DNA from 4 places in the Pedococcus bigeumensis genome. Region 1 is predicted to be linked to each of the others. Evidence: predicted binding sites of a transcription regulator. Region 1 holds the regulator's gene; each other region holds the start of a gene.
What was found. Region 1 encodes LexA, which represses DNA repair genes until DNA is damaged. Its sites were predicted from a motif close to TCGAACANNTGTTCGA; they were not measured.

Region 1 (7,577 bases):
GAGAAGCTCGCGGCCGTCGACGAGGGGAACGTCGTCTTGGTGGCCTGCACTGCCACCGACGAGCTCCTCGGCTACGCCTTCTCCGGGCCCTTCCGCCCGCGCCCGGCCTACGCGGGCACCAAGGAGGTCTCGGTCTACCTCGCGGAGCCCGCGCGGGGTCGCGGCCTGGGCCGCACCCTGTATGCCGCGTTGCTGGCGCGGCTCGACGCCGCACCCGGCGTGCACACCCAGGTGGCCGTGGTCGCCCTCCCCAACGACGCGAGCGTGGCGCTGCACGTGGCGTCGGGTTTCGAGCGGGTGGGGGTCCTGCGCGAGGTGGGGCACAAGTTCGGTCGGTACGTCGACACCGTGTGGTACCAACGGATGAGCCCGACGCACTAGCCCTCGGCTAGGGCAGCTCGAGCACCTTCTCGACCGTCGGCCAGATGAGGGCGGCGAGCTCGGCATGGCCGGCAGCCAACAGGTGCTGCCGGTCGGAGGCGAGCAGCTCCAGGCGCTCGGTGTAGCCGCTGAGCGTGCCGTCGTCGGTGTGGCACACAGGGATCCCGGCGCACGCGCGGACCTGCTCCGCCTCGTACCTGTCGATGATCGCCGTGAGCGTGGCGACACCCTTGGCGTTGATCGTCCCCTTGCCGGTGAACGGGGAGCACGGGTCCGTGTCGGCGAAGCCGGCCACGGCGACCGGGTCCTTGGCCAGCGCCTTGGCGTATCCCGCGGGGCTGCCGAAGTTGCTCACCACGAGGATGGTCGTCTTGGGTGAGGCGGAGTGCACCGTCTCGACGGCGGCGCGCACCGACGCCCGGAACTCGGGCAGGTGGGCGGCGTCGCTGCCGTCGCAGCGGATGTCGTTGTCGATGGTCTGGACGATCGCCAGGGCTGGGAACGGGACCTGGTCGAGAGCGGCCTCGGCCTGTGCCGGCAAGGTGGCCGCCTTCGCACCGTTCTCGGCGGTGTTCGCGACCGACCCCTGGGTCTCGGGCCGCACCTTGACGAGCCGGAGGTAGACGCTGTCCACCTTAGGGTCCGTCCCTGTGGCCCACGAGCTCTTCGGTGAGTTCTCCTGCGGACGGTCTGGATCGGCGCTCAGCCCGGTCAGCGCGGAGTGACCGAAGGCGATCACGCCCCGAGGGTGGTCTGCCTCCGCCGGACTGGTGGTCGTGGTGCGGCTGGTGGTCGTGTCGCGGCCCTGGGCGGCGCCCACCGATCCGTCGGGCTCCTTGCCGGCGCACCCGCCAGCGAGAACCACGGCCAAGGCCAGCGTGCTGGCCGCCACTGCTGGGTGTCGTGCCACGGTGAGCCCCCCTCGCAAGGCTGCCTCGGGTGCGCGGTCACGCCGACAGCTGCTGTTGCCAGCATGGGGGTGCAGCAGGCCGGTGGCAACGGGATATCGGCGTAGCCCCTGGGGGCCGCGCTCGGTCGTTCCGTCGGGACCGCGTGGTACCAACGGACGAGCCCGACACATTGGGGCTGGCGCATCGGGCCCTTGCTTGGCACTCTCGGAAATGCACCCCTGTCGCAGGCTGTGGAGGTTCGGAGATGGGCGCCATCGGAGTTGGGCCGTTCGAGAACGACGACGCACTCGACTTCCTCGACGAGCTCGAGGAGTCGGAACAGGACGCGCGTCGACGCAAGGTGGAGACCGCCCTCGTCCGGGTGGTCCGAGCGTCCGGCTACATCGAGGCGCCCACCATGTCCGAGGCCGTCGCGGCGGCAGCTGTGGTGGCCGCCAGCGACGACTTCGAGGCCGTGATCGGGGAGCGGAACGTGCCGCGCTGGCTCGACGAGGACCCGATCGAGGTCGACGAGCGGCTCGAGGAGCTCGCGACGCAGGCCCTGCACCGCGCCCTGAAGTCCGACGACAACGAGCTCTGGGAGCTGTGGGCCGAGGGTGATGGTGGCGAACGCTTCGCCACCAAGGTCACGCACCTGCTCGACGCCCTGGGGGAGTGACGAGCACCTGACGACCGCGGCCACCCACACGTATGCCGCGGCACGCACGAGGCGTACCGCGGCACACGGGGCAGCCGGCACCTGAGGGTCGAGGTCAGATGCGGCGCAGCACCGCCGTGACCTTGCCGAGGATGGTGGCATGGTCTCCGTCGATGGGGTCGAAGGCGGCGTTGTGCGGCATCAACCACACCTTGCCGTCCTTGCGCTTGAAGGTCTTGACGGTGGCCTCGTTGTCGAGCATCGCGGCCACGATGTCGCCGTTGTCGGCGCTGGGCTGCTGCCGGACGACCACCCAGTCGCCGTCGCAGATCGCGGCCTCGATCATCGAGTCACCGACGACCTGGAGGAGGAAGAGCTGACCCTCGCCGACGATCTGGCGGGGGAGCGGGAAGACGTCCTCGACGGTCTCCTCGGCCAGGATCGGCACCCCGGCCGCGATGCGACCCAGCACCGGCACGTAGGACGCCTCGGGGCGCTGGTCGTTGACGCCGGTCTCGTCGTAGGTCGCGGTCTCGTCCTCGACGCTGGCGCCGCCGCGGTAGCCGCGCATGTCGGCGGGGGAGTCGGGTGAGACGACCTCGATGGCGCGCGGTCGGTTGGGGTCGCGACGCAGGAAGCCCTTGCGCTCGAGCGTCGACAATTGGTGGGCGACCGAGCTGGGGGAGGTGAGCCCGACGGCCTCGCCGATCTCGCGCAGGCTCGGCGGGTAGCCACGGCGGTCGACCGAGTTGCGGATCACCTCGAGCACGCGGCGCTGCCGGACGGTCAGCCCGTCGCCGCGATCACGGTCGGGCAGTTCCTTGACGTTGTCGTCGCTCATGCCGCTTCCTCACTGGAGCAGGTACGGGTTTCAGGTGGGGCAGGTACGGGGTGTTCAGGTGGTGCTGGTGCCGGTCGGGCGCCTGTGCCGCGGCTGGTTCAGGGGGCTGTCAGGTGCTGCTCGATGTCACGCGTGGGGCGGCTGGGCCGGGCGTGAAAGGAGCGTTGTCAGTGGCCTCTGATGTGCTTGGGGCATGAACACAGCGTATGACTTTCGAACGTCTGTGCCAAACATGTGTTCGACGCGTGTCTTGATCCGTTCGAACATGCGTGCTAGAAATCACCTAGGCAGTTCTTCGCACACCCGTTCGATGAACTCGACAACCAGCTGGCATGCAGATGCCACGATGGAGGACCAGATGAGTGCAGCAGTCGCTTGGGACGTCGCCCCCGCACCGGTGCGGGTCCCCGTTCGCCCGGCTCGCCCGCAGCTGGTCTCGGTGCCCACCGGGGCTGCGGTGCCCGAGGTGCCGGCCACGCCGGTGCGCATCACCCGGGCCGGGCGGTTGGCCCTCACCCTGACGGTCGTCGTGGCCGCTGTGGCCCTGGCCGTCGCCCTGTTCAGCGGCGGTGCGTCCGCCACGGTGATCGACCACTCCACCACCGTCGGCGCGGGCCAGACCCTCTCCGAGATCGCCACCCAGCAGCTGCCGCAGCTGCCGATGGCCGAGGCCGTGGCCCAGCTCCAGATCGCGAACGACCTGACCGGCAGTGACATCCACGCGGGTCAGACGCTGCTCATCCCGCGCGTCGGCTGACCTGGTCACGAGCGCTGATGGACCGGGCAGCGTTGCCCGGCTGAGGGAGACGGGCAACGTCAGGCTGGACAGCCTCTGACGGCGCCGACCGAGTCAGCTGGCCTTGGCCAGGTGGGTCCACCGGATCGCGGAGGTGTCGCCCGCCTTCTCGATGGCGACTTGATCGACCCCCACGGCTGACGACGTCGTGGTGGTGCGGACCGGCATCCCCGCGGTGACCTTGTAGCTCGCGATACCCGGCAGCGCGGTGATGACGGTGCCGTCCTTGGGGTGGAAGCGCAGGTGGTTGAACTTCACGCCCGATCCAGCCTTGTCCACCGCGAGCTGGTCGACGTAGACGGGGGTCTTGTACCCACCGACGTTGGCCCAGGAGCTGATGGGGATCGGCGCCCCACCGCTGATCCGGTACGGCTCCTGCCGCTGACCGGTCTTGATGAAGGTCCCGTCCGCGGGCACGGCGTTGAGGTGGTTCCACACCCCGCCGGTGCCGGCCCGGTCGATCGCCGTCTGGTCGACCACCACGGTCGGCTTGGTGCCGCCGAAGACCGTCCACGACGTCACGATGACCGGAGCGCCGCCCGCGATGCGGTATGCCTCCTTGCGCTGGGCGCCCTTGATGAAGGTGCCCTCAGCCGGTCGCATCGGGAGCGTGGCCAGCGAGGTGCTCGAGATCAGGTAGGTCGGCTGGGTGCCGCCGAAGGCCGTCCAGGTGGACGCGAAGACCGGGGCCTTGCCGACGAGGCGGAAGACCTGCGAGGTCTCCCGCACCTTGATGAAGCTGCCCGAGGGTGGGGGCTTGTAGGCCTGGTCCTTGAAGTGGATGAAGTTGGTGGGCCAGTTGCGGTCGCCCCGGGGCACTCGCCAGCGCGAGGAGTAGCCGCCGCCGTAGGACGAGTCGGAGATGACGATGTAGGCGGAGGTCACCTCCTCGACGTAGCCGACGTGTCCGTAGCCGGGGGCGTAGGCGCTGCCGTAACCCCACTGCGCCACCGAGCCCACGGTGGCCGTCTTGTCGACCTTGAAGCCGCGTTTCGTGGCGTTGGCTGCCCAGCTTCCGCCGTTGCCCATCGCACTCTGCTGGGCGACTCCGTTGCGCGACAGTCGGTAGGCCACGTAGTTCACGCAGTTGTTGCCCGAGGCGCTGACCGGGTAGCCCCAGACCGACTTCCCGGCGTACCCGGAGAAGGCGATGCAGGAGATGTTCGTCGCCTTGCACTCCCGGACCATCGTGTCGGCGTGGGCCGGTGCGGCGACGGTGGCCGTGACCGCCATGGCGGCACTGGCAGTGAGGGCGAGCGCGGCGAGACGTGCGGCAGCGCGGCGGAGGTGACGTCGCATGACTTCCCGGGGGTTGGGGGGACCGGGCGGGGTGCCAGATGGTGCTCGACGGGAGGGGCCCGGTCGGGGGCCTCCGACAGGGTGCCCTACCGCGGATCGTCTTGTCCCATTTGCCCGGAGAACATCGCCGGTGTAATTCGGCGGCTCGTGCTCAGGGCGACGACGCTGCATCGGCCGAACGGTCGAGGATCGGCGTTCGACCTACGCCATCGGTCCTACGCGTTGTCCCCGATGCGCGCACGCCTCGTGGGCGAGGACCGTCAGGGGGATGAGGACTACTTCGAGAGTCGCGGCCGCCCTGTCCGCCGCCGGCGTCGCGGTCGCGCTCGGCTGCCTGCCGGCCGACGCTGCTGTCGGCACCAAGACCATGTTCACCGTCGACACCCAGTTCGTCGACGGTCCCAGCGACATCGTGGCTGCCAGCGGACCGCTGTCGGCGTGCACCCAGGTGAGCGACGTCGAGGGCGCCGGTGACCTGCGCACCCACAACCAGCTCGTCTTCAGCGGCGTCAAGGTGCTGTCCTGCGGGACGGCCAGCGTGACCGTCGGCTACCAGGCCTTCATCACGCTGCCCGCCCTCCAGAACCCGGCCGTGCTGCCTGCCGGTGGTGGCTTCAAGACCTTCGGGACCTGGTGGGTGATCGACTCCACGCTCGCCGGGGTCAGCTCGGGAGGTGGCACGTTGATGGGCGACAGTCGCACCTGCACCCTCGACCCGGGCTCGGACGGCTGCATCACCGACCTGTTCCGCGGGACCGTCTCCTGACCCGTTCGACCGGCCCGGGTGCTGGTCGGCCGTCGTGCTGGTCGAGCGTGACGTGGCTGGCGCCGCCAGCGAGCGCCTGAGCGATCTATTCAGCGGTCCGCTCGCCGCGGTCGGCGGGCGGGGTGGCCCAGGTCACCGCCCCACAGGTGTGGGGTGCCCTCGTACTCGAGGTAGGAGAGGTCGCGCCCCAGGAAGTGCGCGAGCCGCTGGGCAGCCCTGCGTACCTGGGTGCGTCCGTCCTGCGTGACGCCGGGAGCCAGCCGCACCTCCACCTCGACCACGTCCGGGCGTACGGTCCGCTTCCACAGGCCAACGTTCACCGACTCCAGCACGACCCAGGCCCAGAACGGGTCGGTGTGGTCGGCATACGGGTGGTCGGGCAGCGACGGGAAGTTCACCTGCGGATAGCTGAGCACCACCTCGTCATAGGTCGGGAACAGGTATGCCGCCGGGGCGGCCGGGCTGCGCCGGCGCACCTGGGTGGGGTCGAACCAGTGCGGGATGTCCTCGACCTCGACCTGCTCGAGCTCGCCGCCGATCTCGGCCAGGGCTTGCTTGGTGTCGGCGACGGTGAGGCTGGACCAGCGGGTGAAGTCCTTGACGCTGGTCGGTCCGTGGCCGGCCACGTAGCGCCGGACGAGCTCGACCAGGGCCTCCTCGCGGGTGCGGGAGGGAGTGGGCGGGACGACCTCGTCGACCAGGGCGTAGGAGTGGTGCACGCCCTTCATCGGGCCCGAGCAGACCAGTCCCCTCAGCTCGGCGACGGCGAGCAGGTGGCCGAGCTCTTGGCCCGGCTGGATGGTGGACCTCCGGCAGGTGAACTCGTCATTGAGCTCGGGTCGGGTGCGAAAAGTCCTGTCCTGCAACAGCTCTGCCAACAGCTCGAGCCCTTGGTCGAGCCGGCGTGGCTCGTCGAGCCCGAGCTGTCGGTGCCGGCCGGCCATGCCGGACAGCACCCTGGGCGAGGTGAGCTCGAGGATCCACCGCAGGTCCTCGGCGGCGACGAAGTGCCAGGTCGGGCGGAGGATGTGGGTGCGCAGGAAGGCGCCGGAGTCGAGCTCGCGCTGCACCGCGGCATACGTGTCCTTGCGTGAGCGCATGGCGAGCGAGAAGAAGGCGTGGTCGCGCTCCTGGCTCTGCACGCAGGTGAGCAGCCGCACGACGTCGACGGCCTTGGGCGCGGGCGCCGAAGACAGCCGCTGCGTCGCGAGGCGCTGGGCGAGGACGCGAGCTGGGTCCATGGCAGCATCCTCTCGAAGACCGCCGACAGGTGCGCGACTATGGGGTGATGGAGCAGAGCACCACCGTCGAGATCGCCGCACCGCCCGAGCGCGTCTGGGAGGTGATGGCCGACGTCGAGCGCTGGTCGGAGTGGACCGACACCGTCACCTGGGTGCGCCGGCTCGACGAGGGCCCGCTGCGTCCGGGGTCGCGGGCCAAGATCAACCAGCCGAAGCTGCCGGAGACCGAGTACGTCGTGACCGAGCTCGAGCCGGGCGAGGGCTTCACCTGGGTGGCCACCGGGCCGGGTGTGCTGACGACGGCCCGACACACCATCGAGGGCCTGCCCGGTGGTGGCTCGCGGGTGCGGCTGTCCGTCGAGCAGGGCGGCTGGCTCGGGTCGGTGATGGGGCGGGTCTTCCGCGGGCTCACCGACCGCTACCTCGCGACGGAGGCGGCCGGTTTGAAAGCTCGGTGCGAGGGGGGCCGATGAGTTCGCCCGGCTCCGTCGGTCGGTATGGCTGGGAGCGCGACCGACAGCGCAGAGCACGGCTGACAGCCCCTTTCCACGACCACAGGAGGCAGACATGACCAAGGTGTGCGCGAGCATCACGACGTCGGTGGACGGCTACGTCACCGGACCTGACGACGGCCCGGGCAAGGGACTCGGAGAGGGCGGCGAGCGGCTGCACTACTGGGTCTTCGGTGGGCCGTGGACCTACGAG
Region 2 (7,577 bases), on a different contig from region 1:
TCGGCTCCCTCCTGGTGCGGCTGCCGGGTGTCTCCCGCGTCGTCTGACGGGCGCACGGTCAGGGACGCGCTGGCTGCGGCGCCCTTCGCCCCACCGAGCCAGCCGCCTTGCCGAGCTAGCCGCGCCGGGGCCCGAGGCTGCTGAGGACGAGCTCGTCGTCGGCGTCCCGTGCGGGCCAGGGCGGGTCGTCCCCCGAGGGTCCTTCGCCGTGACGGCCGAGCGACGTGACAAGGGTGAGGGTCCGCTGTGCGGCCTCGTCGTGGAGGATCTCGATGTCGTGCCACCGGGCGCGTTCACCGGTCGGAGGTTGGTATGCCGGGGCGTGGGGTGGTGGGGGCGGGTCGCCGCCGGGTGGTGCGACGAGCTCAGCGGGGCAGGGCGGTCGGACGGGGAGGCCGTGGCGGGTGGTGACGACCAGGCCGTCGGGGCGGGTGGGGTCACCGCTCATGCGGTAGTCGCCGCGGCCGATGGCGTCGTGGTGGAAGGGGCAGAGGCTGACCTGGTTGTCGTCGTCGGTCGCGCCGCCGTCGGCCCAGCCGTGCAGGTGGTGGATCTCGACGAACCGGGTGGCGGTGCAGCCGGGGAACCGGCAGCCGCGGTCGCGGTCCTCGATCAGCCGACGCGACCGGGGAGGCAGGATCCGCATGGCCCGCCCCACGCTGACCGGGCGCCCCTCGGTCTCCCAGACCGGCTGGAGCACGCCGTCGGAGACGAACCGGTCGAGCAGCCGCTGGGGAATGGCCCCGCCGCCGTTGACCCACGCGCCGTCGGTGGAGAGGTGCAGGTAGACCCGGTAGTGGCTGGCCCGACCGGTCGACGCGACCGAGGAGAGCGACCGCCGGGCGAGCTCCTCGAGCGCGTCGGCGTAGCTGGGGCGGTCGGTCGCCGCGAGGCCGCGCACCCGGGACACTGCGGACTGGTGCGGGCTCGCGCCATCCACCGCCTGGCCGACGGGCCCGTCCTCCCGCTGGGGTGCGGGACCGTCCTCGGGTGCGTTGGACGCGGCGAGGAACAGGGCGTCCTTGGCTTCCTTGATCGCCTGCTCGACCAGCGCCCCGACCGGTGCCGGCGCGCTGAAACGCAGCTGGAACCGTCCGTCCACGTCGTAGTGCATCGCCAGGTCGGGGCGGGCGCACGCCCTGCGCTCCGACTCGTCCTGCCCAGGCAGTCCAGCGGCGGGCGCCGTGTCGGTGGGAGACGGGTCGGTGGGAGCGGTGTCGGCGGCTGCGCGCTCGGCTGACTGGGCGTCCGTCGGCGGAGCCTCGGCGAAGGCGTGCCGGCTCAGCGCGCGACGCAGCTGCGGCACCGTGGCGTGCTGGGCGAACTCGGCCGCTGACTGCTGGTGGCTGGCCGGGGCGTGGTGGGCGACCACCGCGGTCTGGTCGAGGGACAGCAGCCCGTCCCGCAGGGCCTCGGAAGCAGCGGTCAGCTCGTGGCGCCGTTTGGCGATCGCGACCACGTCTCGAGCGTGCGCCGGCGACAGACCGGCACGGACGACGAAGTAGTGCTCCGGGGAGCGGAACCCTCCATCACCCCAGTGCTGGCCCTCGATGAGCTCGACGGCCAGGTCGACGAGCTCGCCCTGAGCCCGGTTGAGCCGCCCCGCGACCTCGGCCGTGCGCGCCCACAGCGCGCGCTGCTCCTCGTCGCGCTGCACGGCTGCCGGGCTGACTGACATAGGCCAATCGTACACCTGTTCGAAGACGCAAACCCAGTAATCCACACGTGAAAACGCCTGAGCCGCAACAGATCTCGATGCCCAGCGAACTCCCGGCGTCAGGGCTCAGTCGCCGAAGAACTCCTCGACCAGCTTCTTCGGGGCACGCGCGGCCCACGCATCCGTCACGACCTCCGCGAGCTCGGCGCGGGTAAGGCGGCCGAGGTCACGCTGGCGGAGCAGGACCGCGTTGTAGCCGTCGAAGTGCGGTGTGGTGAACCACGGTCCGTCACCGTCGACAAGCGCCTCCTTGTCACTCTGGTCAGGCACGCTGAAGACGATGACGTCCTGCATCCGCTCGCCGGTCTCGGGGTCGAGGGCGCCGGGTCGCGGCTCACGGAAGTGCAGGAACGACTTCTTCCGCACCACGTAGGCGGGGTTGCCCCACGACCGCCCTTCCTCGGCCTCGGGGAGCGAGAGCGCGATCTCCGCGAGGTCGGCCAGCTTCGCCTTGCGTGCGGCCATGGCAGCGACGCTATGCCGACTCGTGCCGGCCGCGAGTCGGGGCGTCGCCGACCAGCGCCTGGATCGAGGGCAGCTGGGCGAGCCCGTTCACCACCACGGAGAAGACGAGGAACGCGACCGCCCACCCGTGCTGCCCCACCGCCCAGAGGCCGAGCCCGGCCAGGCCGAAGACCAGCACCTTGGTGACCGGCCGGATCACCGGGCCCCCGAGCGGCGCCTTCGGTGACGCGAAGACCCACCAGACCCCGATGACCACCAGCACCATGCCGATGGCGAGCAGGACGCCGCCCTCGTGGTTGCCCCACACCGCCGCGGCTGCCGCAGCCAGCAGCTCGTCGACGAACACCAAGGCCAACACCACCCAGCCCAACGCCACCATGGGTCCAGCGTCGCACGCAGGCGACGAGCGGGGCCAGAGGCGTGAGAGGTATGCCGCGTGGTCACCACGCGGCATACCGGTCACCCCACGAGCTCAGTCGGGGTCGTCAGACATCCAGGAAGTCGACCAGCTCGGGGGCCACGCCGAGGTAGGTCTGCGGCGTCAGCTCGGACAGCCGCTTGGCGACGTCGTCGGGCAGACCGAGGCCTGCGACGAACTCGCGCAGGTCGTCGCCGGTGATGCGGCGACCACGGGTCAGCTCCTTGAGCCGCTCGTAGGGGTTCTCCATGCCGGCCACGCCCTGGGCGCCGAGGGCGCGCATCGCCGACTGCACCGGCTCGCCGAGCACCTCCCAGTTGGCGTCGAGGTCGGCGGCCATGGCCGCCGGCACCGCGTCGAGCCCGGCCAGCCCGCGAGCGGCGTTGTCGATCGCCAGCAGCGAGTGGCCGAACGCGACGCCGATGTTGCGCTGCATCGAGGAGTCGGTGAGGTCGCGCTGGAGCCGGCTGTTGACCAAGGTCGAGGAGAGCACGTCGAAGAGCGCGTTGCTCACCTCGAGGTTCGCCTCGGCGTTCTCGAACCGGATCGGGTTCACCTTGTGCGGCATCGTCGACGACCCGACCGTGCCCTGACCGCGCACCTGCGCGAAGTAGCCGAGCGAGATGTAGGTCCAGACGTCGGTGCAGAGGTTGTGCAGGATCCGGTTGAACCGCGCGAGGTCGGCGTAGAGCTCGGCCTGCCAGTCATGCGACTCGATCTGCGTGGTGAGCGGATTCCACTGCAGCCCAAGGGATTCGACGAACTCGCGGCTGAGCGCCGGCCAGTCGGCTCCGGGCACGGCCGCGAGGTGCGCGCCGTAGGTGCCGGTGGCGCCGTTGAGCTTGCCGAGGAACTCGGCCGCCCTGATCCGTCGCAGCTGGCGTCCGAGCCGGTGGGCGAGCACCGCCAGCTCCTTGCCCATGGTGGTCGGGGTGGCGGGCTGCCCGTGGGTGTGTGCCAGCAAAGGCACCTCGCGCAGGTCCGAGGCCATCGTCGCGACCGACTCGACGAAAGCGCCGGCCCGCGGGTGCCAGACGTCGGTGACCGCGCCCTTGACCATGAGGGCGTAGGACAGGTTGTTGATGTCCTCGCTGGTGCAGCAGAAGTGGATCAGCTCGGCGAGCCCGCGGTCCTCGTCCCCGGGGGCGATCGCGGTGAGGCGGCGCTTGAGGAAGTACTCGACCGCCTTGACGTCGTGCTGCGTCTCGCGCTCGATCGTCGCGAGCTCCTCGATCTCGGCCGCGCCGAAGTCGTCGACGACCTGGCGGAGCTGCCGCTGCTCGTCGTCGGTGAGCGCGCGCACGCCCGGCACGACCTGGTGGGTGGTGAGGAAGATCAACCACTCCACCTCGACCCGGATGCGCTCGCGGTTCAGCGCCGGCTCGGACAGGTGGTCGACGAGGGGAGCCACCGCACTGCGGTAGCGACCGTCGAGGGCGCCCAGCGCGATGGGCGGGGTCGCGTCAGCAAGCGAAGCCATGGCCCACAGTCTCCCAGAGTGCGCGGCCACCCCAGGACACCGGTATGCCGCGTGGTCGCCGCCCGGCGCCGGACCCTGCGCCGCCCGGTGCCGGGCTCCACTCCGGCCCCGGCCGGCCCGCGGCCGCGCGCCAGCCTGCGGCGCGGCATACGGTGGGAGGCATGCGATACACCACCCTCGGATCCAGCGGCACCGTCGTCTCCACCCAGTGCCTCGGCACGATGACCTTCGGCGCGGAGGCGGACGAGGCGACGTCCGGTGCGATCCTCGAGGCGTTCGTCGAGGCCGGCGGCACGTTCCTCGACACCGCCGACGTCTACTCCAAGGGCGTCTCCGAGGAGATCCTCGGTCGGTGGCTCGCGTCCCACCCAGAGGACGCCAAGGACCTCGTGGTCGCGACCAAGGGCCGGTTCGCGATGGGGGACGGAGCGAACGACCTGGGGCTCTCGCGCCGCCACCTGCGCCGCGCCCTCGACGACTCGCTGCGGCGCCTGGGGGTCGAGCACATCGACCTCTACCAGATGCACGCGTGGGATGCGGTGACCCCGATCGAGGAGACGCTGCGGTTCCTCGACGACGCCGTCAGCGCCGGGAAGATCTCCTACTACGGCTTCTCCAACTACCTGGGCTACCAGGTCACCAAGGCCGTCCACGTGGCTCGCGAGCACGGCTGGACCGCGCCGGTGACCCTGCAGCCGCAGTACAACCTGCTGGTCCGCGACATCGAGCACGAGGTCGTGCCGGCCTGCCTGGACGGCGGCCTCGGGCTGCTCCCGTGGTCGCCGCTCGCCGGAGGTTGGCTCACCGGCAAGTACCAGCGCGACACCACCCCCACCGGCCAGTCGCGGTTGGGGGAGGACCCCGAGCGCGGCATGGAGGCCTGGGGGCCGCGCAACCGGCAGGAGCGCACCTGGGCCGTCATCGACGCGGTCGGCGAGGTCGCCTCGGAGGCGGGCGTGACGTCGGCGCAGGTGGCACTCGCCTGGGTCGGCGCCCAGCCGGCCGTGACCTCGGTGATCCTCGGCGCGCGCACCGTCGAGCAGCTCACCGACAACCTCGCCGCGGCCGACCTCGACCTGTCCACGGAGCAGCTCGACCGGCTGGGTGCGGTCAGCGCACCGCACGCCGACGACTACCCGTACGGGACCGCCGGAGTGGGCCAGCGGCACCGGGACATCGCCCCTGCCTCGACCGACTGAGCCCCGTCGCGCCGGGTCGCGCTGGGTCGCGCAGGGGTCGCGCAGGGTCGCGCTGGGTCAGCTCGCCGAGAGGAGCGCCTCGACCCGGTCGAAGCCGAGCTGGTCGCGGTGGCTCGCGCGCGCGGCCCGGCACAGCTCGAGGGCGCTCGCGCCGTCGTCGTCGACCCCCTGAGGGTCGGCGCCGAGCGCGAGCAGGTGTGCGACCGACCGGTCGCGGCCACCCGCGGCGGCGAGTCGCAGTGGATGGCGTCCCCAGACGGCGTCGGCCCGATCCACCGGAGTGCCTGCGGCGACGAGGTCGTCGACCACGTCGAGGCGCTGGTGGTCGGCCGCCATCACGAGGGCGCGCAGCCGGGCCTGCTCGTCGGCCCCCTCGATGAACCCGCTGACATCGCCGACGGCCGCTGCCTCCTCGACCGACCCCGGGGTGGCGCCGGCCGCGACGAGGACGTCGACGACCGAGGTCATGCCGAAGACGGCGGCGTGGAGCAGGGCCGTCGCCTCGGGCACGCCCCCGCCCTGGGCGGAGGACCGGGCGTCGAGGTCGGCGCCCGCCGACAGCAGCTCGGCCGCCACGGCGGCGTCTCCGTAGCTCGCCGCCGTGATCAGCGGCGTCTCCGCGTCGCCGACCTCGCCGTCGACCGGCGCTCCGGCCTCGACCAGCGCTCGCGCCAGGTCACCGGCCCCCGGCACGTCGCCCCAGACGCCGGTCGCCGGGTCGAAGCGAAGCATCGCCACGAACCCCAGCGGGGACGCGCCCCGGGGATGCCCGGGAGACGGGCGCAGCCCAGCGGACGCGCGCCCGGGCTCGGCAGCCAGCAGCTCGCGCAGGGCCTCGACGTCCCCGGCGCGGAGCACCGCGAGCAGGCGTCGGTCAGACTGCTCGTCCATCGTGCCCACGAGCGGACCGTACCCCGCGACCGGCAGACGGGGCCAGGTCAGGCGAAGCCGTACCGGTCCAGGGCCGACACCAGCTCGTCCTCCTCGAAGGCGAGGTGCTCGAGCAGGGTCGACGACAGGAGGTCGACGACCCGCTTCAGCTCGGCCGTGCCCCCGCCGTTGGTGGAAGCAGTGCCCGACACCAGCCCGACCAGTGCCTCGTCGAGCTGTTCGAGCACGTCGTGGATGACCAGGTGCTCGGACTCCAGCCGGTCGAGCACCGGCGTGAGCGCCGGGTCGCTGCGGCGCAGGTGCGGGAACACCGACCGGTCCTCCAGGCCGTGGTGGCCGGTGACGAACCGGCAGTACTGCGCGCAGTAGGCGCCCAGCGTCCAGTTGTTCTGGCGCATGGTCAGCTCGTTGATGGCGTTGCGCGCGCGATGGGCCTGTTCCTCGCCGGCCACCACCTGCTCGACGATGTCGCGCAGTCGGGTCAGCTCGGCCCGGAGGCCGTCGTGCACCTCGACGAGGTGCGCTCCCGCGCCCGAATGGCGCGGCGTGGCGTCGTCCGACGCTGAGGGTGATGGTGATGAAAGTCGTTCCGCTGCAACGTCTTCCTGGCGTTCCGCCACCGCCGAGTCGAGGGTATGCCGGGTGCTCACCGCCTCCGCGGGTGTCGCCTCCCCGGCGACCGCGGTGCTGCGCCGTGCGCGCTCGTCGTCGACCAGCTCGCGCACTGCCGGCGCGACCTCGTGGGCGAAGCGTTCGACCTGGTCGATGGTGTCGACGGCCAGGATGTAGGTGCTCATGCCCTCGGTGAGGGTGAGCTCGGCGAGCTGCTCGGCCCACTCTCGCGGCGAACCCTGGAGCATCGAACCCCCGCGCGTCCCGCCGTCCGCCCCGAACCGTCCGTGGATGTTGTAGAGCCGGCGGACCGAGGCCGGGTCGCGCCCTGCCTGGGTGGCTGCGTCGTCGATGGTCCGGTTGAGCTCGCGCAGGGCGTCCGGCGCGGCATACCCCATGCTCGGCAGCCAGCCGTCCGCGGACCGCCCGGTGAGGCGCAGCATGCGCGGCTTGTAGGCGCCCAGCCAGATCTCGACCGGGTGCGCGGGGGCCGGTCCGGGGTGCAGCCCGACGACGCGGTGGTGCTTGCCCTCGACCCGCACGGTGGGGGCGCCCTCGCCGGCCCAGACCGCCCGGATGACCGCCATCGCCTCGGTGAGCGACTCGATCGACTCGCCGGGGGTCAGCCGAGTGCCGCCGGCCACGACGATGGCGTCGAAGAACGCGCCGGTGCCCAGCCCCAGCTCGACCCGCCCACCGCTGAGCCGGTCGAGGGTCGCCACGCTGCGCGCCAGGACGACCGGGGGGCGCAGCGGGAGGTTGGCGACGTTGGGGGCGACGCGCACCGAGGTGGTG
Region 3 (7,577 bases), on a different contig from region 1:
AGGGCTACATCGTCGCCTCGATGTCCGGTGAGGGGCACGCGCACGGGCTCACCGTCCTCATCGAGGAGCTCGTGGCCGAGCACACCGCCAAGGGCACCCTGCGCCGTGGCGACTCCCCGTATGCCGCGCCGCCGCCGCCCGAGACCGCGTTGCGGTTTCCCGGCAAGGCCGCCGGGCTCGACGACGGGTCGTTCCTCGTGTCGGACACCGCCCACCACGAGCTCGTCTGGCTCGAGCCGGACCTGGTCACGGAGCGACGACGGTTCGGCGCAACGAACATGGATGCAGCGAACATGGATGCAGCGAACGTGGATGCAACGAACGTGGATGCAACGAACGTGGCTGGCGCGAACACCCTGGCCGAGCCCCAGGGCGTGCTGGTGCTGCCCGCCGCCACGGCCGAGCGGGTCGGCTACGACGTGGTCGTGGCCGACTCGGTGCACCACCAGGTCAAGGGACTCCGGCTGGCTGACGGCGCGTGGACCCTGCTCGCCGGCACGGGTCGACAGCTGCGCGAGCGGTCGGGCAGCGGCCCGGCGCTCAAGCAGGACCTCTCCACCCCGTGGGACCTCGCGTGGTTCATCGACCGGGTGGTCATCGCCATGGCGGGCACCCACCAGCTGTGGGCCCTGCACCTGGCCACCGACCCCGCCGACAACACCGTCGCCGTGCTCGGCGGCACGTCCGCGGAAGGCATCCGCGACGGAGCGGCCGACGAGGCGTGGTTCGCGCAGCCGTCGGGACTGGCCGTCTCGCCGGACGGCTCCCGGTTGTGGGTGGCCGACTCCGAGACCTCGGCCCTGCGGTCGCTCGACGTCACCGACGAGGGCTTCGTCGTGACCACCCACGTGGGACAAGGGCTGTTCGACTTCGGGCACCGCGACGGCCCCGCCGACCAGGCGCTGCTCCAGCACCCGCTCGGGGTCACCGTGCTGCCCGACGGGTCGGTCGCCATCAGCGACACGTACAACGGGGCGATCCGCCGGTTCGACCCCCTGACGTCGGAGGTGAGCACCCTCGCGACCGGCCTGCTCGAACCCTCCGACGCCGTCGTCGAGGCCAGCGAGCAGCGCGACGGGCCTCCGGCTGGGCGCAGCCAGCTGGTCGTGGTCGAGTCGGCGGCCCACCAACTCGTGCGGATCCCGTTGCCCGACAAGGCCCAGCGCGTCGACGGCCTTGCGCACCAGACGCAGCGCCCGCGCACGGAGGTCGCCCCGGGTGCGCTCACCCTGACCGTCCACTTCACCCCGCCCACGGGTCAGAAGCTGGACCACCGCTACGGCGACCCCACCAGGCTGATGGTCTCGGCCACCCCGGAGGGGCTCCTGCGCGAAGGCGCGGGCGGCGCGCAGGGCCTGACACGCACTCTCGTCCTCGACCCAGCCGCCGGCGACGGGGTCCTGCACATCTCCGTGCAGGCGGCCTCGTGCGACGGCGACCCGGTCACGGGTGAGGTGCCCGAGCACGCGGCGTGCCATCTGTACCAACAGGACTGGGGCATCCCGGTCGTCCTGGTCGAAGGCGCGACCGATCGCCTCGACCTCGACCTGCGCGGCACGGACTAGCTGTACTGACCAGCGGCACGGACCAGCGGCACGGACTAGGGAAACGCACTGGCGGCACGGATTAGCCGGCCACGAACGAGCTAGCTCCGCAGCGAGTAGAGGACGGACTTCTTCCCTCGAGCATCGGTGTCGACCCGGTGCCAGTAGCGGGGGTCGTGGACCCTGCGGTGGTGGTGCCCGCACAACGGCACCGCGAGCTCGAGGTCGGTGTGGCCGCCGGACGCCCACGGATCCTCGTGGTGCAGCTCGGACCAGGCATAGGGCCGGTCGCACCCCTGCGCAGCGCAGGTGTCGTAGGCGATCGCGAGCGAGACGCGTTGCGCCTCGGTGAAGAAGCGCTCCTGCCGACCGAGGTCGATCGGCACGGACCGGCCGCCAAGCACCGCCGGGACGATGCCCGCGTTGCAGGCCAGCCGTCGAGCCTCGCTGGCCGAGAGGTCGTGGCCGGTGTCGAGGTGCGCCGCGCCGAGCGCCGCCTTGAGCTGGTCGTGGGCGACCGTCACGACCACCGTCGCCGCGACCTTGCCCGAGAGGGCGTCGGTGGGCAGGTGCTCGAGGAGCTCCACGAAGGCGGATCCGTAGCGGTGGGCCCAGTCGCCGTCGGCGGCACGGAAGGCGTCCCAGGTGGCGTCGGCCACCTCGGCCGCGGTGGTGGCACCGGCCGCCTTCGCTGCCCTGGCCGCCTGCTGCGCGAACCGCCGGGGCGACGCGATCTGCTGGACCGTCTTGACGAGGATCGCCGCCGCGAGGGATGGGAGGGTGAAGTGGCCACTGGTGGTGCCGTCGCCGTTCTGGTGCCAGGTCAGGCGCGACTTCGCCAGCGCCACGTCCTCCTGCGTCCGCAGGACCCGGTCCTCGTGGGCGTCGACCTCTGCCTGCGACCGCTCGACTGCGGCGAGGGCTCGCCGCCCGTCGCGTCGCAGGGTGCCAGGATCGACAAGCTTGGCCCGGCGCACCAGCGCGGTCTCGATCGCGGTGCGCTCGTCGGCCCCGAGGCCCTGGGGCAGCTGGGCGGTCGCCGTGGCGATGACCATGGCGTGCTCGGTCGACACGTCCCCGGCGGCCAGTGCCTCCCGGGTGGCGTCGAGGCCGTGGTCCAGAGCGGTCGCCAGGCGCACGTCGCGCGCTGCTTGACCACCCTCACGCCTGGTGCGGGCGGCGAGCCAGGCCCCGGTGCCGGTCATCCCCGACTCGGCCGCCACCGCGGACCGGTCGGCCTCCGCGACCAACGAGAGCCGCACCGCCTGCAAGCGGGTGATCACCCGGTCGACGGCACCCAGGGCGCTGCCGGCCGCCGCGGCTCCGATGACGTCTCCGCCGACGTGCCGGTCGAGCAGCTCGTCGATGGCGCGCAGCACCTCGACCGTCCCGGTGAGGCCGGGGTCGAGGGTGACAGCTGCGGACATGTAGGCAACTGTAGTCGAACATCTGTTCGAACACAAGCACGATCCACAGGAACATGACCAGAAAGATGGTCATCCGCCGGGTCCGGCCCCACAGCGGCCCGGCGGGCGAGGGTGGGCCGGGTCCCGCGAGGCACCCGCCGACGGCCGCGGCAGCGCGCGTCGGTTTGCGAAGTATGCGCCGCGTTGCCGCAGGTCAGGGCCCTTCGGCCGATAGAGTCGAGGCAACGGGCGACCAGTGCCCGCAATCCCCCCAGGAGTGAAGCATGTACATCGGACTCGGCATCTTCCTGATCGTCGTCGGCGCGATCCTGACCTTCGCCATCGACGCATCCTCGGTCGGCGGGGTCGACCTCCAGACGATCGGCTGGATCTGCATGATCGCCGGCGTTCTCGCGATCCTGCTGTCGCTCGTCCTCACCAACCGTCGCGGCGTGGCCGGTGGCGGCTACTCGGCCCGCCGGGTCAGCCACAGCGACCCGGCCACCGGCACCCGCGTCGACGAGGTCGACGTCGACCGTGACGGTCGCGTCTGACCCGCACCGTTTCACCGCCACGGGGCGGAGGGGATAACTCCCCTCCGCCCCGTCGTGCGTGCTGCAGCTGTACGGGTAGTTCTCCCCATCGACGGGTGCGCCGAACGTTCCTACCTTCGTCATCAGCAGCCGGTTCCACCAGGGGGACGGGCGGATCCGAAACACGATGCAGGAGAACGCAATGCGCACACCGAACCTCAGCCAGAAGCCGGTCCGGGTGGCCCTCGCCGCCGCCCTCGGCCTCTCGGCCGTCGCGGGCGGGGCGGCCATCGCCGACGCGGCCACGGGCACCGTCCGGACGAGTGGGGCCACCCTCACCGTCCGCTCCGGTCCGGGCACCGGCTACACGGCGGTGGCCACGATCGCCAAGGGCACCAAGGTCAACATCAGCTGCCAGACCTACGGCTCGACCGTCAAGGGCACCTACGGCACCTCGAGCATCTGGGACAAGATCGGCACCGGTCGCTACGTGTCCGACGCCTACGTCTACACCGGGCGCGACGGCTTCGTCGCCCCCAGGTGTGGCGGCAGCACCCCGGCCCCGACCGGCGCGATCAAGGACGACTACCCCTACCGCGGCGCCACCTCGGGCGTCGACCCGTGGAACTTCTACAAGGGCCAGTGCACCTCCTTCGCCGCTTGGCGCGTGCGCCACAACGTGGGGGTGGCCTTCTCGAACTCCTACAAGGGACAGCACTGGGGCAACGCCGAGCACTGGGACAACGCTGCCCGCGCCGCCGGCATCCCGGTCCACCAGTCCCCGAAGGTCGGGGACATCGCGGTCCGCAGCAGTGGTACCTACGGCCACGTCGCCTACGTCGCGAAGGTCAACAGCGACGGCAGCTTCATGGTGGAGGAGTACAACCACGTGCGCTCCGACACCTACAGCTACCGCAGGGCCACCCGAGGCACCGGCAGCGAGCAGTTCAGCGACTTCATCCGGTTCACGTAGGGAATCCCGGGATCGGCACCTCGGCAGACATCCGTTCCGCCCGCTGATCCGAACCAAGAGGGTGCGCTCGTCCCCGGAGGGGAGGGCGGGACCACAGCAACCTGACGAACGCCGAGCAGGTATGCCGAAGGGCTGGCTCCCAGGGGGGGCCAGCCCTTCGGTCGTGCCGGGACCACCCGGCATACCCGCGTGGTGGGGTGGTGGTGCGTCAGAACGCGGACTCGGGGACGTCCATCAGCGCGTTGTCGGTCGACTCGGCGATCTGGCGCTCGGCCGCGATCTTCGGGAGGACGTTGCGTGCGAAGAACGACGCCGCGGCGATCTTGCCCTCGTAGAAGTCGCGGTCCCTGGCCGAGACGCCATCGGACGCCAGCGCCTTGGCGGCCACCGAGGCCTGGCGCAGGAGCAGCCAGCCGATGACGAGGTCGCCGGCGCACAGCAGGAGGCGGGAGGTGTTCTGGCCGACCTTGTAGAGGTTGGTGACGTCGCCACCCTCCTGCCGCGGGTCGGACTTCATCAGCTCGCCGACCATGTAGCCGAGGATGCCCTGGACGTCCTCGAGGCCCTTGCCGAGCAGCTCGCGCTCGGTGTCGAGGCGCCCGCCGTCGGCGCCGAGGTCCTTGGCGAACTCCTGCACCTGCATGGCCACGTGCGAGAGGGCCTGGGCCTTGTCGCGGATGATCTTGCGGAAGAAGAAGTCGAGGCCCTGGATGGCGGTGGTGCCCTCGTAGAGGGTGTCGATCTTGGCGTCCCGGATGTACTGCTCGATCGGGTACTCCTGGAGGAAGCCCGAACCACCCAGGGTCTGCAGCGACTCCGTGCCGAGCAGCACCCAGGCGCGCTCGGAGCCGACGCCCTTGACGATGGGCAGCAGCAGGTCGTTGACCCGGTTGGCCATCTCCGCGGGGGTGTCGGCGGCGATCTCCTCCGACCCCGACTCCAGGAACGCCTGGTGGACGGTGTCCTGCTGCGTCGCGGTGTACATCACCAGCGCGCGCAGGCCCTCGGCATACGCCTTCTGCGTCATCAGCGACCGACGCACGTCGGGGTGGTGCGTGATGGTGACGCGGGGCGCGGCCTTGTCGGTCTGCTGCGTCAGGTCGGCGCCCTGGACCCGCTGCTTGGCGTAGTCGAGCGCGTTGAGGTAGGCCGTCGACAGCGTCGAGATCGCCTTGGTGCCCACCAGCATCCGCGCGTGCTCGATGACGCGGAACATCTGGGCGATGCCGTCGTGGGTGTCGCCGAGCAGGGTGCCGACAGCCGGCTCCCTGTCGCCGAAGGTGATCTCGCAGGTCGTGGAGACCTTGAGGCCCATCTTGTGCTCGAGGTTGGTGACGTTGGCGCCGTTGCGCTCGCCGAGCTCGCCGGTCTCGAGGTCGATCTGGAACTTCGGCACGATGAACAGCGACAGTCCCTTGGTGCCGGGGCCGGCGCCCTCGGGCCGGGCCAGCACGAAGTGGATGACGTTGTCGGTCATGTCGGACTCGCCCGAGGTGATGAACCGCTTGACGCCCGTGACGTTCCAGGTGCCGTCGGCGTTCTCGGTGGCCTTGGTGCGACCCGCGCCCACGTCGGAGCCGGCGTCGGGCTCGGTCAGCACCATCGTGCAGTGCCAGCCCTTCTCGACGATCCAGTGGGCCAGCTTCTTCTGGTCGTCGTTGCCGAGGATGTAGAGGAGGTTCGCGAACGAGTAGGAGGCCGCGAACATCGCGATCGCCGGGTTGGCGCCGAGCACCATCTCGTTCATCGCCCACTTGAGGCTGGGCGGGGCGACGGTGCCGTCGAGCTCGGCCGGCACGTCGACGCTCCAGAAGCCGGAGTCGACGTAGGCCTGGTAGCTCTTCCTGAACGACTCGGGCATGGTCACCGAGTAGGTCTGGGGGTCGTAGACCGGGGGGTTGCGGTCGGCGTCGGCGAAGGACTCGGCCAGCTCGTGCTCGGCAAGGCGCGACACCTCCTTGAGCATCTCTCGGGCGGTGTCCTGGTCCACCTCCGAGTAGTGGCCCTGGCCCAGCACCTCACCGCGGCCGAAGACCTCGAAGAGGTTGAACTCCAGGTCGCGCAGGTTGCTCTTGTAGTGGCCCATGTCGGGCACCTCCACCGTCTCGAACGTCGTCGTCGTGCGTGGCCAGCCCTGTACTGGTCAGTAACTTCCATGGTGCTACTGACGAGTAACGAATGCAAGCCCCTTGCCCTCGAAGGACTCGGTGGGATTCCCCACCAGCCCGACACCCGCACGAAGCCCGACCGAAGACGACCAGGCATGCCGCAGGTGCCAGGTATGCCGCGGGCGCGCGGGAGGTGCCCGGGTGCGGGTCGGTGGCCACCCGGCATACTTCCGAGGGTGAGCGAGGAACCGCAGGAGCAGCCCGCGAGCCCGTCCAGCGGCGCCGTGCAGCGCGCCCGCGCCGACCTGGCGGCAGGTCGGGAGTGGAAGGCCCGCGAGCGGCTGGTCGGCCACCTCGCCGCCGAGTACGACGCCGAGGCGCTGGAGCTGCTCGGTGAGGTGAGCTACGCGATGCGCGACCTGCCGGCGGCGGGTGCGGCGTGGTTCGGCACGACCCGTCGCGGCAAGGACGTCGACGAGTCGGTCGAGGCCTGGCGGGAGCGGCACGGTGACCACTTCGCCCAGATGTGGAGCAGCCTCCCGCGCTCGGTGCGCGAGCTCGAGGGCAACAAGCGGGTGGACGCCCTGCGTCGCCGCGCCGAGCAGGTCGGCAGCTCGGGCGGCGCCGGCGTCGGAGCCGGGCACGGACAGCCGGGCCAGGCGCGGGCAGGGCAGACGCCGGCGGGTCAGGCAGGCGCCGGCCCGGCGCGGGCAGGTCGGGTTGGCGCCGGCGTCGGGGACGACGCCGGTGACGGCGGTCCTGACGCGGCGACGGTCATCGCGTTGGTCCTGGGGGTGCTGTTCGTGGCCTGTGCGGTGATCGGCCTGGTGACGGTCCTCGGCTGGTTGGTGCCCGGATGATCGACGAGTCGTCGGTCGGGGTCGGCGGACCGCCGCTGGTGCGCCCGGCCGTCATCGCCCAGGTCGCCGACTCGGTGCCCGTGGCGCAAGGGGAGGACTGCGTGCGGGTGGCGGTCGACGGGGTCGACGGGGCGGGCAAGACGGTGTTCGCGG
Region 4 (7,577 bases), 410 kb from region 1:
TTCCCCAACTCCTACGGCACGCTCGGCTACGCCACCCGCCTGCGGATCGCCCTCGAGCCCGTCGAGCCCTTCGTCGCCCTGCGCCACGTCCGGTTCCACGACCTCGAGTCGCTCGTCGAGACGATGGGCCGGATCTGCGACAGCCGGGAGCATGACGGCGAGCGGGTCGACTACCTCGACGGCGTGGTGTTCTCCGCGACCGAGTCCTACCTCACCCTCGGCCGGCAGACAGCCCAGCCGGGGCCGGTCAGCGACTACACGGGCCAGCAGGTCTACTACCGCTCGATCCAGCACGACTCGCCGCTGCCCAAGGTCGACCGGCTCACGACCCACGACTACCTCTGGCGCTGGGACACCGACTGGTTCTGGTGCAGCAGGGCGTTCGGGGCCCAGCACCCCCGGGTGCGCCGACTCTGGCCGCGGCGCTACCGCCGGAGCTCGTTCTACTGGAAGCTCATCGCGCTCGACCACCGGTTCGACGTCGCCGACCGGCTCGAGGCCCGCAAGGGGCGCCCCCCGCGCGAGCGCGTGGTGCAGGACATCGAGGTGCCACTCGGACGGACCGCCGGGTTCGTCCACTGGTTCCTGCGCGAGATCCCCATCGAGCCGATCTGGCTGTGCCCCGTGCGCAGCAAGGGGGAGTGGCCGCTCTACCCGCTGAAGCCCGGCGAGACCTACGTCAACGTCGGCTTCTGGTCCAGCGTGCCGCGAGACCCTGACCAGCCCGAGGGCGCGGCCAACCGGCTCATCGAGGAGCAGGTCACCGCGCTGGAGGGACACAAGTCCCTCTACTCCGACGCCTACTACGACGAGACTCAGTTCTGGCGCCTCTACGGCGGCGACACCTACGCCGACCTCAAGCGCCGCTACGACCCGAAGTCCAGACTGCTCGACCTCTACTCCAAGGCGGTGCAACGCAAGTGACGATTCTCAGGACCAACCGGACCGGCCCCCACCACGGCTCTCCCGGCCCCGACAAGCTGTCGATGGCCGAGATCCTCGACGCCGTGACCGCCGACGAGGTGCCGCTGCGGTTCACCGCCTTCGACGGCTCCGCCACCGGACCCGAGGACGCTCCCTACGGCCTCGACCTCAAGTCTCCGCGCGGCGCGAGCTACCTCGCCACTGCCCCCGGTGACCTGGGCATGGCGCGCGCCTACGTGGCCGGCGACCTCGACGTCACCGGCGTCCACCCCGGCGACCCCTACGAGCTGCTCGACGCGATGGGCAACCTGCACTTCAAGCTCCCGCCGCCCAAGACCGCCGCGGCCATCGCCCGCTCGCTCGGCGTCGAGCTGCTCAAGCCCCCGCCGCCGCCCCCGCAGGAGGCGCTGCCGCGTTGGCGACGGGTCGCCGAGGGCCTGCGGCACAGCAAGACCCGCGACGCCGAGGCGATCCACCACCACTACGACGTGTCCAACACGTTCTACGAGTACGTCCTCGGCCCGTCGATGACCTACACCTGCGCGTGCTACCCGCACGACGGCGCCACCCTCGAGGAGGCGCAGGAGAACAAGTACCGCCTCGTCTTCGACAAGCTCCGGCTCAAGGAGGGCGACCGGCTGCTCGACATCGGCTGTGGCTGGGGCGGGATGGTCCGGTATGCCGCGCGGCGGGGCGTGCACGTCATCGGAGCCACCCTCTCGGCCGAGCAGGCGAGCTGGGCCCAGGAGGCGATCCGCCGTGAGGGTCTGCAGGACCTCGCCGAGGTGCGCCACAGCGACTACCGCGACATCCGCGAGACGGGGTTCGACGCCATCTCCTCGATCGGGCTGACCGAGCACATCGGGGTGCGCAACTACCCGGCCTACTTCGCGTTCATCAAGCACCACCTGCGCACCGGGGGGATGCTGCTCAACCACTGCATCACACGTCCCGACAACCGGCGCACCTCCACGGGCGCCTTCATCGACCGCTACGTGTTCCCCGACGGTGAGCTGACCGGCTCGGGCACGATCATCGCTGCGGCGCAGGACGCCGGTCTCGAGGTCCGTCACGAGGAGAACCTGCGCGAGCACTACGCCCGCACCCTGGCCGGCTGGTGTGCCAACCTTCGCGACAACTGGGACGCGTGCGTCGACGAGGTCGGCGAGGCGACGGCCCGGGTGTGGGGTCTCTACATGGCCGGCTCACGGGTGGGCTTCGAGCGCAACGTCGTGCAGCTCCACCAGGTGCTGGCGGTGAAGCTCGACGACCGCGGCCAGGCCGACCTCCCGCTGCGACCCTGGTGGAACGCCTAGTCGAGCAGCGCCTTTCACTGGTGAGGCTCGGAGTCTCCAATCTGAGCACTGCCCGTCGGCTCAGCACGCGACGGTCGACCGGGCCGAGTCGGTCGCTGGAGCGAGGCGCTGCCTGGTGAGTGACCTCGCGTTTGCCGTCGTGTGGATGTCTCACTGACTGTTTGCATTGCTTGACGTTCGAACACGTGTTCGAATACGATGGGGCATGGCCATCACCCCGATGCACCCGTCACCGCGGCTCGCGGCAGCCGATGGGGTGCGTCAGGTGCATGCCGTGCTCGACCGCTGCGCGTCCGTCGGCGACCTGTCCGGGTATGCCGCGTCGAGCCTGATCGTCGAGCTGGACCGGGCGGTGACCAGGTTGCAGGCCCTCAAGCTGTCCCTGGTGGCGGTGGTGGACAGGTCCGACGTCGCCTCCGACGCGGGGATGACCGGCACCGCCGCGTGGCTGGCCGCTCGGTCTCGGCGTGACGGTGCGTCCGCTGCGCGCGAGGTGCGCCTGGCGACCGCCCTCGACGGCGGGTTCAGCGCGACCCGGGAGGCGTTGAGCGTGGGTGACCTGAGCACCGAGCACGCGCTGGTGATCGCCACCACTGCGCAACAGCTGCCGAGCGGGCTCGACGAGACCGAGCGGGCCGCGATCGAGCAGTCGCTCGTGGCGGTCGGCAAGCGCGTCGATCCCGCGGCGCTGCGCAGGAAGGCCCGGCGGGCGCTGGAGTCCGTGCACCGCTCGCAGGCCGAGGTCGACGCCCACGAGGACTCCGTGTTGCGCAGCGAGGAGGAGCGCGCCCTTGCCGCGACCAGGCTGACCCTGCACGACAACCACGACGGCACGACCACCGGCCGGTTCACCGTGCCCACGCTCGCCGGGCAGATCCTGAAGAAGGTCATCCAGCAGATCGCCTCCCCGCGCCGGTTCGCCCAGCAGGCGGCCCGAGACGCGCGGCTACGGGCCGCGGCGCAGGGCGGGTCGTTGACCGCGGACGAGGTCGCCGAGGCGACCTGGGACGCGTTCCGGTCCGAGGACCTCGACTGGTCGCAGAAGTACGGGCGGGCCTTCGTCGAGCTGCTCGAGCACCTGCCCACCGACCACCTCTCGGGCAAGGTCAACGCGACCGTGCTGGTCACGCTCGACCACGACAAGCTCAAGGCGTCGCTCGGCGCGGCGCACCTCGACACCGGCCACGACCTCTCGGCCTCCGAGGCACGCCGGCTGGCGTGCGGCGCGGGGATCGTGCCGGCCGTGCTCGACGGCGAGTCACAGCTGCTCGACCTGGGCCGGACGCAGCGGTTCTTCACCGAGGCACAACGGGTGGCGCTCTCGATGACCTACGACTCCTGTGCCGCCGAGGACTGCGACCGGCCCTACGCCTGGACCGAGCACCACCATGAAGACCCTTGGGCCCGCGGTGGCCGCACCGACCTCGACCAGGCAGTTCCGTTGTGCGGGTTCCACCACCGGCGCATCCACCATCCGGGGTTCCACCACCGGATCACCCGGGAGGCCGGCGGACGCAAACGCGTCACCATCCACCGGCGGAGGTAGGCGCGGAGGTAGGCACGGAGGTCAGTCGAGGGGGGCGAGCAGCTCCGTGCCGAGCCAGGCCTTCGGGATCCCGAAGGCGTCGACCAGCTCCTGGGCGTGCGGTCGCAGCGCCGCGCACAGGTCGTTGACCGCAGCCGTGACCTGCTTGCTGCGTGCGGGCGTGATCCGGCCGTGCTCGAGGAACCAGCCCTTGTCCGACTCGATGCTGCTCAGCGCGTAGAGGTCGCACACCCGCGAGAGGGTCTGTGCGGCGGAAGCGTCCTCGCACCGGTCGATGGCTGCGACGAACGACTCGAGGACGGTGCGGTCGACGTGGGCCCGTGCTGCCTCGATGACGTGGTCCTGGGCGTCGTTGAAGACGTCGAACAGGTCGGCGCCAGGCTTGCCGGCCTTGCGGAGTCGCAGCGCCAGCGTCTCGATCAGGTGCTTCTCGCGGTCCTCGAAGAGGTCGAGCTGCCAGCCGCGGTCGGTCGGGCCCTTCTCGCTGTCGCGGCCCGGTGCGGAGTCGATGAGGCGCTGGATGAGTCCGCGAGCAGAGCTGCGCTCGATGACCGCCCCCGCGAACTGCCTGGCCCCGAACCGCACCATGCCCATCGTGTCGAGGTCGCCGAACGCGTCGCGGTAGTCGGTGAGCAGCCCCTTGGCGACGAGCTGGAGAAGGACCGTGTTGTCGCCCTCGAAGGTGGTGAAGACGTCGGTGTCGGCCTTGAGGGCGGGCAGCCGGTTGACAGCGAGGTAGCCGGCGCCACCGCAGGCCTCACGGCACATCTGGATGGTCGCCGTGGCGTGCGCCGTCGCGACCGCCTTGGTGCCGGCGGCCCGGGCCTCGAGCTCACGCTGCTGGTGCTCGTCGGCGGCGTCGCCGGCCGACTGCACGTCGTGCATGAGCTCGACCAGCTCGTTCTGCGCGTACTGCAACGCGTAGGACTTGGCCAGGGCGGGCAGCAGCTTGCGCTGGTGTGCCCGGTAGTCGAGCAGGATCACCTCGTCGGTGCCGCCGGGCGGCGCGAACTGCCGGCGGTGACCGGCATACGTGACGGCGAGGGTCAGGGCGGTGCGGGTGGCGGCGCCGGCCCCGCCGGCCACGCTGATCCGCCCGCGCACCAGCGTGCCGAGCATCGTGAAGAACCGTCGCGTCGGGTTGGCGATGGGGGAGGTGTAGGCGCCGTCCTCGTCGATGTCGCCGTAGCGGTTGAGCAGGTTGGTGCGCGGCACGCGCACCTGCTCGAAGGTCAGCCGCCCGTTGTCCACCCCGGGGAGCCCGGCCTTGGCGCCGCAGTCGCCGATCGTCACGCCGGGCATCGTGGCGCCGGACTCGTCGCGGATCGGCACCAGGACGCAGTGCACGCCGTGGCTCTCGCCCTCGGTCACCAGCTGGGCGAAGACCGCGGCCATCCGGCCGTCGCGCGCGGCGCCGCCGATGTAGTCCTTGCGGGCCCGTAGGTCGGGCGTGTGCACGACCAGCTCGTCAGTGGCCGGGTCGTAGGTGGCGGTGGTGCCCAGCGACTGCACGTCGGAGCCGTGACCGGTCTCCGTCATGGCGAAGCACCCCGGGAGGGTGGCGTCGATGATCGACGGGAGGTATGCCGTGTGGTGGCGTTCGGTGCCGAGGTTCGCCACCGCGCCGCCGAACAGGCCCCAGTGCACCCCGGCCTTGACCATCAGCGACAGGTCGGCGTGGCCCAGCAGCTCGAACGCCGTCACCGAGCCGCCGAGGTCGCCGTTGCCGCCGAGGGCCCGGGGGAAGCCCCGCTTGGCGTGGCCGGTGGCGGCCAGCGCCTGCACCTGGTCGGCGATCCGCGCTCGGTACGACTCGAGGTCGAGGGGCTCGGAGGGAGGGGCGAACCGCTCGGGGTCGAGGTCGGTCCTGGCCTCGTCGCGGATCGCGGCCCAGCGACCGTCGAGGCTCTGCTGGATGGCAGTGGCGAGGGTGGTCATGAGGATCTCCTGGGTCAGCGGGTCTCGCCGGGCCAGGCTGCGCAGAGCCCGCCCCAGGCCAGGTCGGTGAGGTGCTCGGTCAGCTCGAGCCGGGTCATCGCGTCCGAGCCCGCGAGCCACTGGTCGGCCGCGGCCCGGACCATCCCCACGAGGCCGGCGCCCCACACCTTCGCGGGAGCCGTGTCGCGGCCTGCACGGGCCAACGCCTCGGCGATGACCAGCGACATCTGCGCGGCGATGTGGCCGGTCACCGGTGCCGCGGGGTCGCCGGACGACTGGTCGAGCAGGGGAGCGGTCACGACGAACCGGTAGACCTCGGGGTCCTTCTCCACCAGCGTGAGGTAGGCGTCGATCGCCCCGGCGACCAGCGCCCTCGGACTCGAGTCCGCGCTGGTGAGGTCGTCGCCCGCGGCCCCGGTCGCCTGCACCAGGTTGCGCAGGATCAGCGCGTCGACGCTCTCCGACACCGCGGCATACAGCCCCTGGCGGTCGGTGAAGTGGCGGTAGATGACCGTCTTGGAGGTGCCGGCCACGGCCGCGATGTCGTCCATCCCGACGCCGGCGCCGTGCTGGCGCACCGCCCGCAGGGTGGCGTCGACCAGCTCGCGGCGGCGGGCCGCCCGGTGCTGGTCCCACCGGGTGCTGCGGCCGTCGGGCGCCGGGTCCGCGGGATGGGGGGTGGTGGTCACAGGGGGACAGTAGCAGGTACCGGGTGTACCTGCTACTGTCCGTATCAGTTACCTTTCCCGCCTTCCGACCACCCCAGGAGCACCCGTGGCCACCTCAGCGCCATCCTCACGAGCCGCGTCGTCCCGCGGCTCGGCCCAGCCGCGCCGAGCCGCCGTCATCGGCGGCAACCGCATCCCCTTCGCGCGCCAGAACGGCGCCTACGCGAAGGCCTCGAACCAGGACATGCTGACGGCTGCCATCGAGGGCCTCGTGGCGCGGCACGGCCTCGCGGGAGAGCAGGTGGGGGAGGTGGCCGCCGGTGCGGTGCTCAAGCACGCCCGCGACTTCAACCTCACCCGCGAGTCGGTGCTGGGGTCGAGCCTGTCGGCCCGCACCCCTGCCTACGACGTGCAGCAGGCCTGTGGCACGGGGCTCGAGGCGGCCATCCTCGTGGGCAACAAGATCGCGCTCGGCCAGATCGAGTCCGGCATCGCCGGCGGCACCGACACCGCCTCGGACGCGCCGATCGCCGTGAACGAGGGGCTGCGCGAGACGCTGCTCACCCTCAACCGGGCCAAGACCCCCGGCCAGCGCGCCAAGGCGCTGACCGGGCTGCGACCCAGCCAGCTGGTGCCCGAGATCCCGCGCAACGTCGAGCCTCGCACCGGCCTGTCGATGGGGGAGCACATGGCCCAGACGGCCAAGCAGTGGGGCATCGGCCGCGAGGCCCAGGACGAGATCGCGGCCAGCTCGCACCAGCACCTCGCCGCCGCCTACGACCGCGGCTTCTTCGACGACCTCATGACACCATTCCTCGGGCAGACCCGCGACCAGAACCTGCGCGCCGACTCCACCGTCGAGAAGCTCGCGACGCTGAAGCCGGTGTTCGGCAAGGGCGCGGACGCCACCATGACCGCGGGCAACTCCACGCCCCTCACCGACGGCGCCTCCGCCGTGCTGCTCGGGTCGGACGAGTGGGCCAAGGAACGCGGGCTGCCGGTGCTCGCTCATCTCGTCGACGCACAGACCGCGGCCGTCGACTACGTGACCGGCAACGAGGGCCTCCTCATGGCTCCGGCCTACGCCTTGCCCCACCTGCTCGCCCGCCAGGGGATGCGGCTGCAGGACTTCGACCTGGTCGAGATCCACGAGGCGTTCGCGGCCACCGTGCTCACCACCCTCGC

Region 2: the regulator LexA is predicted to act here: its motif matches at 1,686-1,701, upstream of ABD262_RS12585 (HNH endonuclease signature motif containing protein).
Region 3: the regulator LexA is predicted to act here: its motif matches at 2,986-3,001, upstream of ABD262_RS12395 (HNH endonuclease signature motif containing protein).
Region 4: the regulator LexA is predicted to act here: its motif matches at 2,418-2,433, upstream of ABD262_RS06310 (HNH endonuclease signature motif containing protein).

What each region holds. Positions count from the first base shown of each region.
Region 1 is NZ_BAAAQS010000001.1:899,670-907,246, forward strand. Features, by position in the region: gene ABD262_RS04365 (GNAT family N-acetyltransferase) at 1-381, shown strand, start outside; gene ABD262_RS04370 (SGNH/GDSL hydrolase family protein) at 389-1,291, opposite strand; gene ABD262_RS04375 (DUF4259 domain-containing protein) at 1,537-1,950, shown strand; gene lexA (transcriptional repressor LexA) at 2,045-2,770, opposite strand; gene ABD262_RS04385 (LysM peptidoglycan-binding domain-containing protein) at 3,129-3,527, shown strand; gene ABD262_RS04390 (CHAP domain-containing protein) at 3,621-4,865, opposite strand; gene ABD262_RS04395 (hypothetical protein) at 5,134-5,631, shown strand; gene ABD262_RS04400 (winged helix DNA-binding domain-containing protein) at 5,721-6,872, opposite strand; gene ABD262_RS04405 (SRPBCC family protein) at 6,920-7,345, shown strand; gene ABD262_RS04410 (dihydrofolate reductase family protein) at 7,440-7,577, shown strand, end outside.
Region 2 is NZ_BAAAQS010000003.1:410,058-417,634, reverse strand. Features, by position in the region: gene ABD262_RS12590 (acyltransferase family protein) at 1-47, shown strand, start outside; gene ABD262_RS12585 (HNH endonuclease signature motif containing protein) at 116-1,678, opposite strand; gene ABD262_RS12580 (MmcQ/YjbR family DNA-binding protein) at 1,784-2,182, opposite strand; gene ABD262_RS12575 (DUF2568 domain-containing protein) at 2,193-2,561, opposite strand; gene purB (adenylosuccinate lyase) at 2,668-4,080, opposite strand; gene ABD262_RS12565 (aldo/keto reductase) at 4,242-5,279, shown strand; gene ABD262_RS12560 (ankyrin repeat domain-containing protein) at 5,337-6,170, opposite strand; gene ABD262_RS12555 (LLM class flavin-dependent oxidoreductase) at 6,218-7,577, opposite strand, start outside.
Region 3 is NZ_BAAAQS010000003.1:370,107-377,683, reverse strand. Features, by position in the region: gene ABD262_RS12400 (NHL domain-containing thioredoxin family protein) at 1-1,565, shown strand, start outside; gene ABD262_RS12395 (HNH endonuclease signature motif containing protein) at 1,646-2,971, opposite strand; gene ABD262_RS12390 (DUF6458 family protein) at 3,235-3,504, shown strand; gene ABD262_RS12385 (CHAP domain-containing protein) at 3,686-4,456, shown strand; gene ABD262_RS12380 (acyl-CoA dehydrogenase) at 4,665-6,542, opposite strand; gene ABD262_RS12375 (hypothetical protein) at 6,801-7,424, shown strand; gene ABD262_RS12370 (nucleoside/nucleotide kinase family protein) at 7,421-7,577, shown strand, end outside.
Region 4 is NZ_BAAAQS010000001.1:1,308,833-1,316,409, forward strand. Features, by position in the region: gene ABD262_RS06300 (FAD-binding oxidoreductase) at 1-924, shown strand, start outside; gene ABD262_RS06305 (class I SAM-dependent methyltransferase) at 921-2,240, shown strand; gene ABD262_RS06310 (HNH endonuclease signature motif containing protein) at 2,446-3,786, shown strand; gene ABD262_RS06315 (acyl-CoA dehydrogenase family protein) at 3,808-5,724, opposite strand; gene ABD262_RS06320 (TetR family transcriptional regulator) at 5,739-6,413, opposite strand; gene ABD262_RS06325 (acetyl-CoA C-acetyltransferase) at 6,499-7,577, shown strand, end outside.